One region of the Streptomyces sp. NPDC052114 genome, then DNA from elsewhere that is predicted to be linked to it. Evidence: riboswitches for the same ligand, from Rfam matches in the RefSeq annotation. Region 1 holds a riboswitch; the other holds the start of a gene.
What was found. Region 1 has a riboswitch for cobalamin ahead of metE (5-methyltetrahydropteroyltriglutamate--homocysteine S-methyltransferase). Riboswitches for the same ligand answer to the same signal wherever they lie in the genome.
Positions count from the first base shown of each region.

Region 1 (7,196 bases):
GACCTCGCGGGGATAGCCGCCCGTGGCCAGCTCGTCCGCGACCTGCATGTGCGAGCGGGCCGCCTCCAGACTGATGACGTCGGCGTCGAGTTCGTCGATGGCGCGCAGGATGTCGCCGAACTCGGCGTAGCACATGTGGGTGTGGATCTGGGTGTCCGGACGTACGCCGCTCGTGGAGAGGCGGAACGACTCCGTAGCCCAGGCGAGGTACGCGGCCTGGTCGGCGGCGCGCAGCGGCAGCGTCTCGCGCAGCGCGGGCTCGTCGACCTGGATCACCGAAGTGCCCGCCGCCTCCAGGTCGTTCACCTCGTCGCGCAGCGCGAGGGCGACCTGGCGCGCGGTGTCGCCGAGCGGCTGGTCGTCGCGGACGAAGGACCAGGCGAGCATCGTGACGGGACCCGTGAGCATGCCCTTGACCGGACGGGCGGTGAGGGACTGGGCGTAGGACGTCCAGCGCACCGTCATCGGCTCGGGCCGCGAGATGTCGCCCGCGAGCACCGGCGGGCGCACATAGCGCGTGCCGTACGACTGGACCCAGCCGTGCTGCGTGGCCAGATATCCGGTGAGCTGCTCGGCGAAGTACTGGACCATGTCGTTGCGTTCGGCCTCGCCGTGCACCAGGACGTCCAGGCCCGCCTTCTCCTGGAAGGCGATCACCTCCTGGATCTCGGCCCTGATGCGCTCCTCATAGCCGTCGGTGTCCACCCGTCCGGCGCGCAGGTCGGCGCGCGCGGTACGCAGTTCGGTCGTCTGCGGGAAGGAGCCGATGGTGGTCGTCGGCAGCTGCGGCAGGCCGAGGCGGCCCCGCTGGGCGGGCGCGCGCTCCGGGTAGGCGTGCGCGCGGCGGGCGTCGGCCTCGGTGACGCCCGCGACGCGGGCGCGTACCGCCGGATCGTGGGTGAGCGCCGAGCCGGCCCGGGAGGCCAGGTCGGCCCGGTTGGCGGCCAGTTCGGCGGTGATGGCGCCGGGTCCCTGGGCCAGGCCGCGCGCCAGGACGGCGATCTCGGTGGTCTTCTGCCGGGCGAAGGCCAGCCAGCGGGCGATCTGCGGGTCGATGTCGCGCTCGGCGGTCGCGTCCAGCGGGACGTGCAGCAGCGAGCAGGACGCGGAGACGTCGACCCGGTCGGCGAGCCCGAGGAGGGTGCCCAGCGTGGCGAGCGACTTCTCCAGGTCGTTGAGCCAGATGTTGCGGCCGTTGACCACGCCCGCGACCAGCCGCTTGCCGGGCAGTCCGCCGACGGCCGCGAGGTCGTCGAGCTGGCCCGCGGCCGACTCGGTGAAGTCGAGGGCGAGCCCCTCGACCGGCGCCTTGGCGAGCACGGGCAGCGCCTTGCCGAGCCTGCCGAAGTAGGAGGCGACGAGCAGCCTGGGCCGGTCGGTGAGGGCGCCGAGGTCGCGGTAGGCGCGCGTGGCCGCGTTCAGCTCGGCCGGGGTGCGGTCCTGGACCAGCGCGGGTTCGTCGAGCTGGACCCAGTCGGCGCCCGCGGCCCGCAGGTCGGCGAGCACCTCCGCGTACACGGGGAGCAGCCGGTCCAGGAGCGTCAGCGGCTCGAAGTCCGGGGCCACGCCGGGCGCGGGCTTGGCGAGCAGCAGATACGTGACCGGGCCGACCAGGACCGGGCGCGCGGTGTGCCCCTGCGCGAGCGCTTCCCTGAGCTCGTCGACCTGCTTGCCGGAGTCTGCGGTGAAGACGGTGTCGGGACCCAGCTCGGGCACCAGATAGTGGTAGTTCGTGTCGAACCACTTGGTCATCTCCAGCGGCGCCACGTCCTGGGTGCCGCGGGCCATCGCGAAGTACCCGTCCAGGGCGTCGGCGGTGACGGCGTCGCGGTGCCGGGCGGGGACGGCGCCGACCATCACGCTGGTGTCCAGGACGTGGTCGTAGTACGAGAAGTCGCCGGTCGGCACCTCGTGGAGGCCGGCGTCGGCGAGGTGGCGCCAGGCGGTCCGGCGCAGCGTCGCGGCGGTCTCCCGCAGCTCCTGGGCGGTGACCCGGCCCTTCCAGTAGCCCTCGACGGCCTTCTTCAGTTCGCGGTTCTGGCCCTGGCGGGGGTAGCCGTACACGGTGGCGTGCACTGCCGCGGCTGCGGACTTGGATGTCACGGAACTCTCCTTCGCGAGCGTGTCGGTGCCGATCCCGGCGGCGACGGGGGCGCGAAGGGTGTGACGCATCGGGAGGAGCGGACCGGCGCCGTGCGCGCGGTCGTCCGCCTGATGTGTACGCCGACCCGCCCTCGAGGTCACCGAGATCTCCGTGCGCGATCGGTCGCGCACGGGCAACGGGCAGGTCTTCGGACTCGCGGGCCCGTCCACCGCCTTCGTGAGAAGGCGCGGACACCTACTGGCCGTCGCTTCCCAGGACCGGCTCTCCGGTCCCAGTGCGTGTGACGGCGGTCGTTCCCGCTCACCGCTGCGGGGCAGTCCCGGATTCCCACCGGGTTCCCTCTTGCGACGCGCCTGCCTGGCGGGCAGGGCGAACCAGCTGCAGTGGTCAGCGTATACCCGCCGAAGGTCACGCAGGTGGCCCGCGGATGTCGACCCGGTGCCGGGGAGGGTGGGGTGGACTTACTAGGACGTCCAACTATATGTTCGTGAGCAGAGCCCGCGGTGCAGGGAAGCCGGTGTGAATCCGGCGCGGTCCCGCCACTGTGACCGGGGAGTGCGTTCTCGCCGAGCGATACGCCACTGACGGACAAGTCCCGTCGGGAAGGCGGGAGAACGCGCGTTGATCCGGGAGTCAGGATACCGGCCGCGGGGTGTTCCGTGTTGTCCACGAGGATGGAGCAGACACGCATGGCACCGGTCCGTACCCACGACCCAGGTGATCCGGCGGAGCGCGCGGCGGTCCCCGCCCGCGCTCAACTCCCCGACGGCCCCTAGGCCTTCGCGTCCCACGGCTGCCCCGGCCACGCCCCCCGACGGGCGCTGTCGGCGGTCTGCCGTGCCATCCCCGGATCCCACCTGACGAGAGCAGGCTCCCATGGTCCGTGAACTGACCCATCTCATCTCCGGCAAGCACGTGCGCGGGGCCTCGGGGCTCTACGCCGACGTGTACGACCCCAACTCCGGCTCCGTGCAGGCCCAGGTGCCGCTGGCCGGCCGCGCGGAGACGGCCGAGGCGATCGCCGACGCCGAGGAGGCGCAGCGCGCGTGGGGCGAGTGGAACCCGCAGCGGCGCGCCCGCGTCCTGCTGCGCTTCCTCCAACTCGTCGAGGGCGAGCGGGACTCGCTGGCCCGGCTCCTGTCCGGCGAGCACGGCAAGACCGTCGCCGACGCCCACGGCGACCTGCAACGCGGCCTGGAGGTCGTCGAGTTCGCCGCGGGCATCCCGCATCTGCTGAAGGGCGAGTTCACCGACAACGCGGGCACCGGCATCGACGTGTACTCCTTGCGCGTACCCCTCGGCGTCATGGCCGGGATCACCCCGTTCAACTTCCCCGCGATGATCCCGCTGTGGCAGCTGGCGCCCGCGCTCGCCTGCGGCAACTCCTTCGTCCTCAAGCCGTCCGAGCGCGCGCCGTCCGTACCGCTCAGGCTCGCCGAACTGTTCCTGGAGGCGGGCCTGCCGCCCGGCGTCCTGAACGTCGTCAACGGCGGCAAGGAAGCCGTGGACACCCTCCTGGAGGACCCGCGCGTCCAGGCGCTCGGCTTCGTCGGCTCCACCCCGATCGCCGCGCACATCTACGCCACCGCCGCCGCGCAGGGCAAGCGCGCCCAGTGCTTCGGCGGCGCCAAGAACCACATGATCGTTATGCCGGACGCCGACCTCGACCAGGCCGTGGACGCCCTGATCGGCGCCGGGTACGGCTCCGCGGGCGAGCGCTGCATGGCCATCTCGGTCGCCGTCCCGGTGGGGGAGGAGACCGGTGACGCACTCGTCGCCCGCCTCAAGGAACGCGTGGCCGACCTGCGCATCGGCCGCTCCGACGACCCCGAGGCCGACTTCGGCCCGCTGGTGAGCCGCGAGGCGCTCGACCGCGTCCGCCGCTACGTCGACATCGGGGTCAACGAAGGCGCCGAACTCGTCGTCGACGGACGTGACTTCACCCTGGAAGGACACGAGAACGGCTTCTTCGCCGGGGCCACCCTCTTCGACCGGGTCTCGCCGCGCATGCGGATCTACCGGGAGGAGATCTTCGGGCCGGTGCTGTGCGTGGCCCGCGCGGCGGACTACGAGAGCGCGCTGCGCCTGCCCACCGAGCACCCCTACGGCAACGGCGTCGCGATCTTCACCAGGGACGGCGACACCGCACGCGACTTCTCGCGGCGCGTCGGCGCCGGCATGGTCGGGGTCAACGTCCCCATCCCGGTCCCGGTCGCGTACCACACCTTCGGCGGCTGGAAGCGGTCCGGCTTCGGCGACCTCAACCAGCACGGCCCCGACGCCGTCCGCTTCTGCACCCGCACCAAGACCGTCACCTCGCGCTGGCCCGCCGGAGCCAGGGAAGGCGCGAACTTCACCATCCCGACGATGGGATGACCGCGATGACATCGCTCACCGGCACCCTCACCAAGGACCAACTCGCCCTCGCCGAGGTCACCCTGGACTTCGCCGAGGAACACCTCGCCCCGCACGCCGTCGCCTGGGACCGCGACAAGCACTTCCCCGTGGACGTGCTGCGCAAGGCCGCGGCGCTCGGCCTCGGCGGCGTCTACGTCCGTGAGGAGCACGGCGGCTCCGGCCTCGGCCGCACCGACGGCACCCTCGTCTTCGAGGCCCTGGCCACCGGCTGCCCCTCCATCGCCGGATACCTCTCCATCCACAACATGGTCGCCTGGATGATCGACCGCTACGGCGACGAGGGCCAGCGCGCCCGCTGGCTGCCCGGCCTGTGCGCGGCCGAGACGCTGGGCAGTTACTGCCTCACCGAGCCCGGCGCCGGATCCGACGCGGCGGCCCTGCGCACCCGCGCGGAACGCGACGGCGACCACTACGTCCTCACCGGCGTCAAACAGTTCATCTCCGGGGCGGGCGCCTCGCACGTCTACGTGGTCATGGCCCGCACCGGCGAGGACGGGCCCGGCGGCGTCACCGCGTTCGTCGTCGAACGGGACGACCCCGGCCTCTCCTTCGGTGCCGACGAACGCAAGATGGGCTGGAACGCCCAGCCCACCCGCCAAGTGCTCCTCGACGGCGTGCGCGTCCCCGCCGACCGCCGTCTCGGCGCGGAGGGCGAGGGCTTCCGCATCGCCATGAACGGCCTCAACGGCGGCCGCCTCGGCATCGCCGCCTGCTCGCTCGGCGGCGCGCAGAGCGCCCTGCACCGCAGCGTCTCCTACCTCGCCGACCGCGAGGCATTCGGCGCGCCGCTCCTGGACGCGCAGGCGCTGCGGTTCCGGCTCGCCGACATGGCCACCGAACTGTCCGCCGCCCGCGCGCTGGTGCGTCAGGCCGCCGATGCCCTCGACCGGGACGACCCCCGGGCCCCGCAGCTGTGCGCCATGGCCAAGAGGTTCGCCACCGACACCGGCTACTCCGTCGCCGACCGCGCCCTGCAACTCCACGGCGGCTACGGCTACTTGAGCGAGTACGGCATCGAGAAGATCGTCCGGGACCTGCGGGTCCACCAGATCCTGGAAGGAACGAACGAGATCATGCGCCTGATCGTGGCCCGCGGCCTGACCGAGGCCGTCCGATGACCATGGCCGACGACCCCGTCCTCCTCCATGTCGAGGGCCGCGCGGCCCGCATCACCCTCAATCGTCCCCAGGCCCTCAACGCCCTCACCCACACCATGGTGCGCCGCATCGACGAGGCGCTGACCGCCTGGGAGGACGACCCCGCCGTCGAGACCGTCGTCCTCACCGGCGCGGGGGAGCGCGGCCTGTGCGCGGGCGGTGACATCAGGTCCATCCACGGCGACATCACCGCGGGCGGCGGTGAGGCGACGCGCGCCTTCTGGCGCGACGAGTATCGTCTCGACGCCCGCATCGCCCGCTATCCCAAGCCGTACGTCGCCGTCATGGACGGAGTCGTCATGGGCGGCGGCGTCGGCATCTCGGCGCACGGCAGCGTCCGCGTGGTCACCGAACGCTCGCGCGTGGCCATGCCCGAGACCGGCATCGGCTTCGTCCCCGACGTCGGCGGCACCTACCTCCTGGGCCTCGCGCCCGGCGAGATCGGCACCCATCTGGCCCTGACGGGTGCGCAGGTGACGGCCGGTGACGCGCTCAGATGCGGGCTCGCCGACCACTTCGTGCCGTCGTCCTCGCTGCCCGGCCTGCTCGCCGACCTCGCCGGGGCGCCCGTGCACGACGTGCTCGCGCGGCACGTCCAGGACGCGCCGCCAGGACCGCTCGCCGACGAACGGTCCTGGATCGACCACTGCTATGCCGCCGGATCGATCGAGGAGATCATCGCCCGGCTCCTCGCGGACGGCTCGCGCGCGGCGAAGGAGGCCGCCGAGGCGCTGTTCTCCCGGTCTCCTCTCGCGCTCAAGGTGACGCTGGCCGCGATCCGCCGGGCAAGACAACTGGCGTCGCTGGAAGCGGTGTTGGACCAGGAGTACCGCGTGTCCTGCGCGGCCCTGGCCGCCCCCGACCTGGTCGAGGGCATCCGCGCCCAGGTCATCGACAAGGACCGCGCGCCGCGCTGGAACCCCGGCACGTTCGCCGAGGTCGCCGACCGTGACGTCGACCGCTGGTTCGCGCCGCTCGGCGACCGGGAACTCGGGCTGGCCGCGGGCCGCGCGGGAGAAGAGGAGGCATGGTGAGCACGACCGACGACACCACGGCGGAGGCCACGGGCGCCGCGCACCGCACCATCGCGTTCATCGGCCTCGGCCACATGGGCGGGCCGATGGCCGCGAACCTCGCCGCGGCCGGCCACCGCGTCCTCGGGCACGACCTGTCCGCGGAAGCGCTGACCGCCGCGGAGAAGGGCGGAGTCGTCCCCGCCGCCTCGGCCGCCGAGGCCGCCGCCGGGGCCGACGTGGTGATCACGATGCTCCCCGCGGGTCGGCACGTCCTCGCGCTCTACCGAGACGAGGGGCTGCTCGCCGCGGCCGCCCCCGGCACGCTGTTCGTCGACTGCTCCACCATCGACGTCGCCGACGCCAGGCTCGCCCACGAGGCCGCGGGCGCCGCCGGTCACCGCGCCCTGGACGCCCCGGTCTCCGGCGGGGTGGTGGGCGCCGAGGCGGGCACGCTCACCTTCATGGCGGGCGGCGGCACGGCCGAGTTCGCCGAGGCGGAGC
Region 1 covers NZ_JBFAWC010000016.1:135,857-143,052, reverse strand. The annotation lists gene metE (5-methyltetrahydropteroyltriglutamate--homocysteine S-methyltransferase) at 1-2,103, opposite strand, end outside; cobalamin riboswitch at 2,265-2,498, opposite strand; cobalamin riboswitch at 2,589-2,769, shown strand; gene AB0L89_RS31065 (CoA-acylating methylmalonate-semialdehyde dehydrogenase) at 2,981-4,480, shown strand; gene AB0L89_RS31060 (acyl-CoA dehydrogenase family protein) at 4,486-5,640, shown strand; gene AB0L89_RS31055 (enoyl-CoA hydratase/isomerase family protein) at 5,637-6,713, shown strand; gene mmsB (3-hydroxyisobutyrate dehydrogenase) at 6,707-7,196, shown strand, end outside.

Region 2 (7,196 bases), on a different contig from region 1:
ATCATCTGGAACGGCAGCCACGGCCCGACCCCGGCGGTCAGCAGCGCCGAGGCGAACAGCGAGGTCGCCCCGAGCACGAAGCCGAACCCGGGTCCGAACACGCGGCCCGCCAGGACCAGCAGGAAGAACACCGTCTCGATGCCCGCGGTGCCCGCGCCCAGCGGCCGCAGCCCCGCGTTGACCGCCGACAGCACGCCGAGCATCGCGAGGGCCTTCGTGTCGATGCCGCCGGACGACATCTCGGCGAGCACCACGGCGAGCAGCACCGGCATGGTCAGGACGAACAGGAGCGGGGCGTCGGCGCTGTGCGCGGCCGCCTCGGGGCGCGGCGCCACGAACAACGGCCAGAAGAACATGGCGAGCCCGGCCGCGCTCGCGAGCGTCAGCACGGCGGCGCTGCGGGCTCCGACCGGCAGCGCGGGCACCCGCGCGCCGCGCTCGGAACGCCCGTCCCGCCAGAGCACCCGCACGCCACGCTCGGAACACCCGTCCCGTGAAGACACGCGACCTCCACGGCCTCTGCGGGTCATACGGCCTCCAGGGCGTGCCGGACCTGCTCCACGGTCAGCCACTCCTGCGGGCTGAGGACCTTGGCGACCTGCGGGGCGAAGGCGGGCGAGGAGACCACGACGTCACGGGTCGGCCCGTCGGCGACGATCTCGCCCTCGGCCATCACGACCACCCGGTCGGCGGCCCGTGCGGTGAACTCGACGTCGTGGGTCGCCACCACGACCGCACGGCCCTCGTCGGCGAGGCGGCGCACGAGGCCCGCGAAGGCCTCCTTGGCGTGGTAGTCGAGGCCGCGGGTCGGCTCGTCGAGGAGGACGACCTCGGGGGCGGCGGCGAGCTGCACGGCGAGCACGAGGGCGAGTTGCTGCCCCTCGGACAGATCACGCGGATGGCGTTCCCCCGGGATGCCGGGGGCCAAGGTGTCGAGCAAGGTGCGCGCGGTGCCCGCGGGGGCGTCCGCGTCGGCGTCGGCCTGGGCGCACTCGGCGTCGACGGTCTCGCGGTAGAGGAGGTCGCTCGCGGTCTGCGGCACCAGCCCGACCAGGGCGCGCGCCCTGCGGGCCGACAGCTCGCCCGGGTCCTGTCCGCGCACCTCGACGGTGCCCGAGCGGCGCGGCCCCGAGCCCTGCAGGGCCCACAGGAGCGAGGACTTGCCGGAGCCGTTGCGGCCCATGAGGGCGGTGACCCGGCCGCGCGCCAGGGTCAGGTCCACCTCGCGCACGGCGACGGTCCGGTCGTATGCGACGGTGATCCGGCGGCCCGTGAGCGCCGCCTCGCCCGGGTCCGCGTCGGATCGGGGTGGTGTGCGGTCCGCGAGCCGTTCCCGCAGGGGCGCGGCCTTGCGGCGCGCGTCGCGCACCGACAGCGGCAGCGGGTCCCAGCCGGCCAGCCTGCCCAGGCGTACGACGGGCGGCGCCACGTCCGAGGCGCGCATCAGGTCGGCGGGGTCGCCCGCCACCACGTGCCCGTCGCCCGGCAGGTGCACGAGCCGGTCCGCGTACTGCAGGACGCGTTCCATGCGGTGCTCGGCGACCAGCACGGTCGTGCCGAGGTCGTGCACCAGCCGGGTGATCGCCGCGAGCACCTCCTCGGCGGCCGTCGGATCGAGCGCCGAGGTCGGCTCGTCGAGGACCAGCACCTTGGGGTGCGCGGTCAGGACGGACCCGATCGCCACGCGCTGCTGCTGTCCGCCGGACAGGGTGCGCAGGGCGCGCCGGCGCAGGGCGGCGATGCCCAGCAGGTCGAGGGTCTCCTCGACGCGCTTGCGCATCACGTCCGGCGGTACGGCCAACTGCTCCATGCAGTAGGCCAGTTCCTCCTCGACGGTGTCGGTGACGAACCCCGCGAGCGGGTCCTGGCCGACGACGCCGACGAGCGCGGCGAACTCCTGCGGGGCCGCGGTCGCCGTGCTCACTCCGTCGACCGCCACCCGGCCGCGCAGATGGCCGCCGGTGAAGCGGGGCACCAGGCCGTTCACCGCGCCGAGCAGCGTGGACTTGCCCACGCCGGTGCGCCCGGTGACCAGGCACAGCTCGCCCTCGCCGATGTGCAGGTCCACACCGCGCAGGGCGGGTTCCCGGGCGTCCGGGTAGCGGAAGGTGACCTCGTCGAAGTCGATCACGCGGTCACCTCCAGGGGCTGATGGGGCACCGGATCGGGTGCGGGGTCGGACGACGCGGGAGGTTCCGGTGCCAGGTACGCGGGCCCGACACCGACCAGTACGGCGAGGGCGGGGAGTGCCGCCACCTCGGGCCAGGCGAGCGGGGGCAGCGAGGGGTACAGCGACGCGGCGTCCGTCCGCGAGGCCGCGTAGAGCAGGATCGCCGAAGCCACCCCGCAGGCCGCCACGAGGAGTTCGGCCGTCCGCCAGCGGTCGGGGCGGTAGCCGCTGCGCCGCACCCGACGGCCGCCGAGCACGAACCCGCAGCCCGCCAGGGCGAGTCCGGCCAGGAGCAGCGGCGCTCCCAGGTACGGGGGCGTGCTCGCGCCCATCGCTCCGTACAGGCCGGCGCAGACGCCGAGCAGGCCGCCCAGGACGAGGGTGCCGGTGAGCAGCCGGGTCCGCGGGGCGATCCTGCCGGTGTGGCCGTAGCCGTGCGAGGCCATCGCGGCGGCCAGGGCCAATGAGCGGTTCATCGCGTCTTCGAGGACGGGGATGACGATGCCGTGCAGGGCGCGGACGCCCCTGGTCCGGCCGCCGCCGCGCAACCGCCGTGCCCTGCGCACCCGTTGCACGCTCTCGACCAGCTGTGGCGCGACGGTCAGGGTGACGACGACGGACGTGCCGACCTCGTAGAGGGCGCCCGGCAGCGCCTTGAGCATCCGCTTGGGGTTGGCCAGGGCGTTCGCCGCGCCGACGCAGATGACCATGGTGGCCAGGCGCAGGCCGTCGTAGAACCCGCCGAGGAGCTGTTCGGCGGCGACGGGCCCCAACAGGCGGATTCCCGCGGCCGCTTCGGGCAGGGTGATCTGCGGCAGCGTGAACAGGACCGTGTCGCCCTGGCCGCCGCCGAAGACGATCCGGAACACCACGCGTGTCGTCACGATGAACGCGCCGAGCACCAGGTACATCCGGAACGCCAGCGCCCAGGGCGCGTCACCGCGCCTGCGCACCACGACGAAGGCCACGACGGCGAGGATCATCACCAGCAGGACGGGGTTGGCGGTGCGGCTCGCGGCCGCGGCCATGCCCAGCGCCCACAGCCACCAGGCGCCGGGGTGCACCGCGCGCGGCAGCGCGCGGTGCCCGAGGGCGGCGCTCACCCGGAACCGTCCGCGCGCGCCGCCCGCTTGCGGCGCCAGGCCGTGGCTCCGGCGCCCGCGGCGAGCAGTACGGCGGCGGCGATGCCGATCAGGGTGCCGGTCGGCGCGCCGGAGGACGCGGCGGTCTCGACCGTGCGCCTGTCGTCGCCGCCGGTCCAGTCGGCGGCCTCGCTGGGCGTGATCACCGGGCTCGGCGACCCGGACGCGGACGGGCCGGGCGTCGCGGACTTCTTGTCCTTGCCGTCCTCGCCCTTCTTGCTCTTCTTTTCCTTCTTCTTCTCGTCCTTGTCCTTGTCCTCGGAGGGGTGCCGCTCGGGCCGATCGCCGGGGCGCGCGGCGCCGTCCTGTCCGGCCCCCGCTCCGGGTCCCGCGCCACCGGATCCGACCTCGGCGCCGCCGCCCTGCGAACCGCCCTGCTCCCCACCGGAGTTACCGCCTCCGCCCGAGGACCCCGATCCGCCCGACCCACCGGTCCCGCCCGAGCCGGAGCCCGAGCCCGGCGGCCGCTTCGGCGCGACCCTGGGCGACGGTGCCTCGTCCTGCTCGCGGTCGAGGGAGAACGACCAGCCCTCGAAGCTGCCGGTCGGCGGGGTGCGGTAGGTCGCGCCCTGCTGGCTGTAGGTCCACGCGCCGCCGTTGGGGGCGTGCCAGTACGACCAGTACGCCTTGGTGGGCGGGGTGTCGACGCACGGTTCGCGGTCGGGCCCCGGGCTGCCCTCCAGGCGACAGATGAAGGACTCGCCCCACCGGTTGGTGCCGGTCACGTCGATCCCGGCCGCCTTCAGCGCGGCGAGCCCGCTGGCCTGGCTGCCCACGGCGCAGCGCACGATGGTCGTGCCGCCCAGCTCGCGGAAGTCGACGACCACGGTCACCCCGTTCGCGTCCGGGCAGAATCCGGCGCGGCCGCGCCCGGTGTCCAGGGCGCTCGCGGTGTCCGGTGCCGCGCCGAGGCCGAGCGCGACGGCGGACAGGAGCAGGCCGAGGGCAGCGGCGAACACGCGTAACGAACGGGCCATTTCGGGTCCTTCGGGCCGGGGCCGCACCAGGACCCCGACATGCCCGTGCCGCGCAACAAACCCCTGACGCGCGTTCCGTGCGGAAGCGGCAGGGGCCGATGAACCGGGGGCTCAGGGCTCCACGCTGCAGACCATGACAGTGAGAAGCAGTGCACATGTCGCGTCGGGCGATCCGGCTCACGGCGTCGAGCGCCGCTCACGGTTGCAGGTCAGCGCCGGATTCTCACCGGCTTTCCCCAGTCGCGCATGCATTCAGTTGTCACTTCGTCAACACACGAAGCAAGGTGAAGAGTACGCCCGGCGTCCCGAACCGGCCACCCCTTCCCGCTGTAACCATGATCACTGGTCGTCGCGTGCCGCGAGGGCGGCCAACTCCTCCGGGGTGCGCGGCCCGTGGCCCGCACCGTCGTGCAGGCCGTGCGCCCGCAGGAGCTCCGCGACGGCGATCCCCCACGGCAGCGTCAGGCCGGCCCGGGCGAGCAGGTCCCGTTCGGCGAGCATCCGCGCCACCGGCCCTGCGCATACCCCCGAGGGCGTGAGCAGCGCCGCGTCGTCGGCCCAGCGCAGGGCGAGGTCCACGTCGTGGGTCGCCATGACCACGGTGGTCCCGGCCTCCCGCAGTCGGCCCAGGGTCGCCAGGAGGCGTTCCTGGCCGTCGGGGTCGAGTCCGGCGGTCGGCTCGTCGAGGATCAGCACGCGGGGACGCATCGCGACCGCGCCGGCGATGGCGGTCCGCTTGCGCTGGCCGTAGGAGAGCAGATGGGTGGGCCGGTCGGCCAGCGCGGTGATGTCGAGCGCGGCGAGCGCCTCGGCGACGCGCGCCCGGACCTCCGCGTCGGGCAGGCCGAGGTTCAACGGGCCGAAGGACACGTCCTGTTCGACCGAGGCGGCGAACAGCTGGTCGTCCGGGTCCTGCACGACCAGCTGGACGGTGGTCCGCAGCCGCGTCAGCCCCTTGCGGTCGTACGTCACCGGGAGGCCGTCGACCGTCAGCCCGCCCCGGTCCGGCCGCAGCCCGCCGCTGAGCAGCCGCATCAGCGTGGTCTTGCCGCTGCCGTTGCGTCCGAGCAGGGCGAGGGCGCGGCCCGCCACGACGTCGAAGTCGAGGCCGCTGAGCACGGTGGGCCCGTCCTCGTACGCGTAGGAGGCATCGCGCAGGGAGACCAGCGCCTCGCCCGCCTCCGTGGGAGCGCCCGGCTCGCGAAGAGCACGCGGCTCGCTCATGGCAGGAACCTTTCCAGTACGAGGGTGAGGGCCGCCAGGCCCACGAGAAGGGCCGCGCTCGCGGCCACGAACGGCCGGGAGATCCGGGCCTCGGGCACGAGCACCCGCAGGGTGCCGTCGTAGCCGCGTCCGGCGAGCCCGGCCTGGAGCCGGCTCGCCCGGTCGAAGGCCCGCACGAACGCGGTGGCGCCGAGCCCGGCGAGGGAGCGCCAGGTGGCGGCCCGGGTGGTGTGGCCGAGGCGGGCCGCCTGCGCCTGCCGGATCCGGCTCATGGAGTCCAGGAGCAGGAAGCTCATCCGGTACGTCACGAGCGCCACGTCCACGACCGGTGCGGGCACGCCCGCCTTGACCAGGCGCGGCAGCAGGTCCGACATCGGTGTGGTGAAGGCGAACAGGAGCACGCCGAGCGAGGCCGCCGAGGTGCGCAGCAGCAGCCCGCCGGCCCGCGCGGGACCGCCGTCGGCGAGCGTCACGAACCCGTCGGGGCCGCCCACCTGGACGAGCAGGGTCAGGGCGCCGGTGACGCAGAAGCCGAGCGGCACGCGGTAGGCGCGCCAGAGCTTGCGCGGCGGCACGCCCGCCGGTCCGAGCAGCACCGCGAGCGCGGCGGTCAGCACCAGGACGGCTCCCGGCCAGGGGGGCAGGGAGATCGCGAGGACGGTGAGGCCGAGCCCGAGCACGGCCTTGTCCACGGGGTGGCGGCGGCGCCAGTGGCTGCTGTGCGCCGCCGCGTCGATGGGCAGCACCCCGGGTCAGACCTTTTCGGAGTCGGTCCGGGTGCTCTCCGCGCCGCTCACCGGGTCCGCCACTTCCTCGGCCCGTGCGCGCTCCGCGCCCTGGCGGCGCCCCCTGCGCAGCCCGAAGTAGTACGCGAGGACGCCCGCGCCGATCGCCGCCTGGAGGGCGAACAGCGCCGATTCGACCTCCCCGGAGGGGGGTTCGTACAGCGGCGAGAACCAGGGCTCGTAGTCGGGCTTCAGCTCGGTGATCGCCGTCTCGGCCTGGGCGTCGGCGCCGGTGAACGGCTCCTTCTTGTGGTCCCCCATGCCGAGCGCCAGCGGGAACACCGCGAGCGCGGCGACGACGACGAGAAGCAGGATGTTGATCTTCGTGTTCCGGCTCATCAGGCGCTGGCCTCCGACTTCGTCTCCGCCGGCGTCGTGCTCTGTGCCGGCGCCTCCTCGTCCGTCCGCGTCCGCGCGCCCGCGTCCTGCTGCTTGCGTTGCAGGAGGACGCCGAGCCGCGTCAGTTCGCCCTTGCTGGACTGCACCAGCAGCCGCATCACGAGGACGGTGAGCAGTCCCTCGCTGACCGCGAGGGGGATCTGCGTGACCGCGAAGATCCCGCCGAACTTGCCCAGCGCCCCGAGGAATCCGCTGCCGGGGTCCGGGAACGCCAGGGCCAGCTGGACGCTGGTGACGCAGTACGTGGACAGGTCGGCGACGAACGCGCCGAAGAAGACGGCGACCATCAGCGGCACGTCGTACCGCTTCAGGAGCCGGTAGACGGCGTATCCGGCCCAGGGCCCGACGATCGCCATCGAGAACACATTCGCGCCCAGCGTGGTGAGCCCGCCGTGGGCGAGCAGCAGGGCCTGGAAGAGCAGAGTGATGGTGCCGAGCACCGTCATGATCGGCGGCCGGAACAGGATGGCGCCCAGCCCCGTGCCCGTCGGATGGGAGC
Region 2 covers NZ_JBFAWC010000037.1:6,104-13,299, forward strand. The annotation lists gene AB0L89_RS40580 (ECF transporter S component) at 1-503, opposite strand, end outside; gene AB0L89_RS40585 (ATP-binding cassette domain-containing protein) at 527-2,131, opposite strand; gene AB0L89_RS40590 (CbiQ family ECF transporter T component) at 2,128-3,273, opposite strand; gene AB0L89_RS40595 (hypothetical protein) at 3,270-4,289, opposite strand; cobalamin riboswitch at 4,434-4,579, opposite strand; gene AB0L89_RS40600 (ATP-binding cassette domain-containing protein) at 4,629-5,513, opposite strand; gene cbiQ (cobalt ECF transporter T component CbiQ) at 5,510-6,259, opposite strand; gene AB0L89_RS40610 (energy-coupling factor ABC transporter substrate-binding protein) at 6,266-6,637, opposite strand; gene AB0L89_RS40615 (energy-coupling factor ABC transporter permease) at 6,637-7,196, opposite strand, start outside.
Region 2: it holds a riboswitch for cobalamin, as region 1 does, so the genes downstream of both, AB0L89_RS40595 (hypothetical protein) here and metE (5-methyltetrahydropteroyltriglutamate--homocysteine S-methyltransferase) in region 1, are expected to answer to the same signal.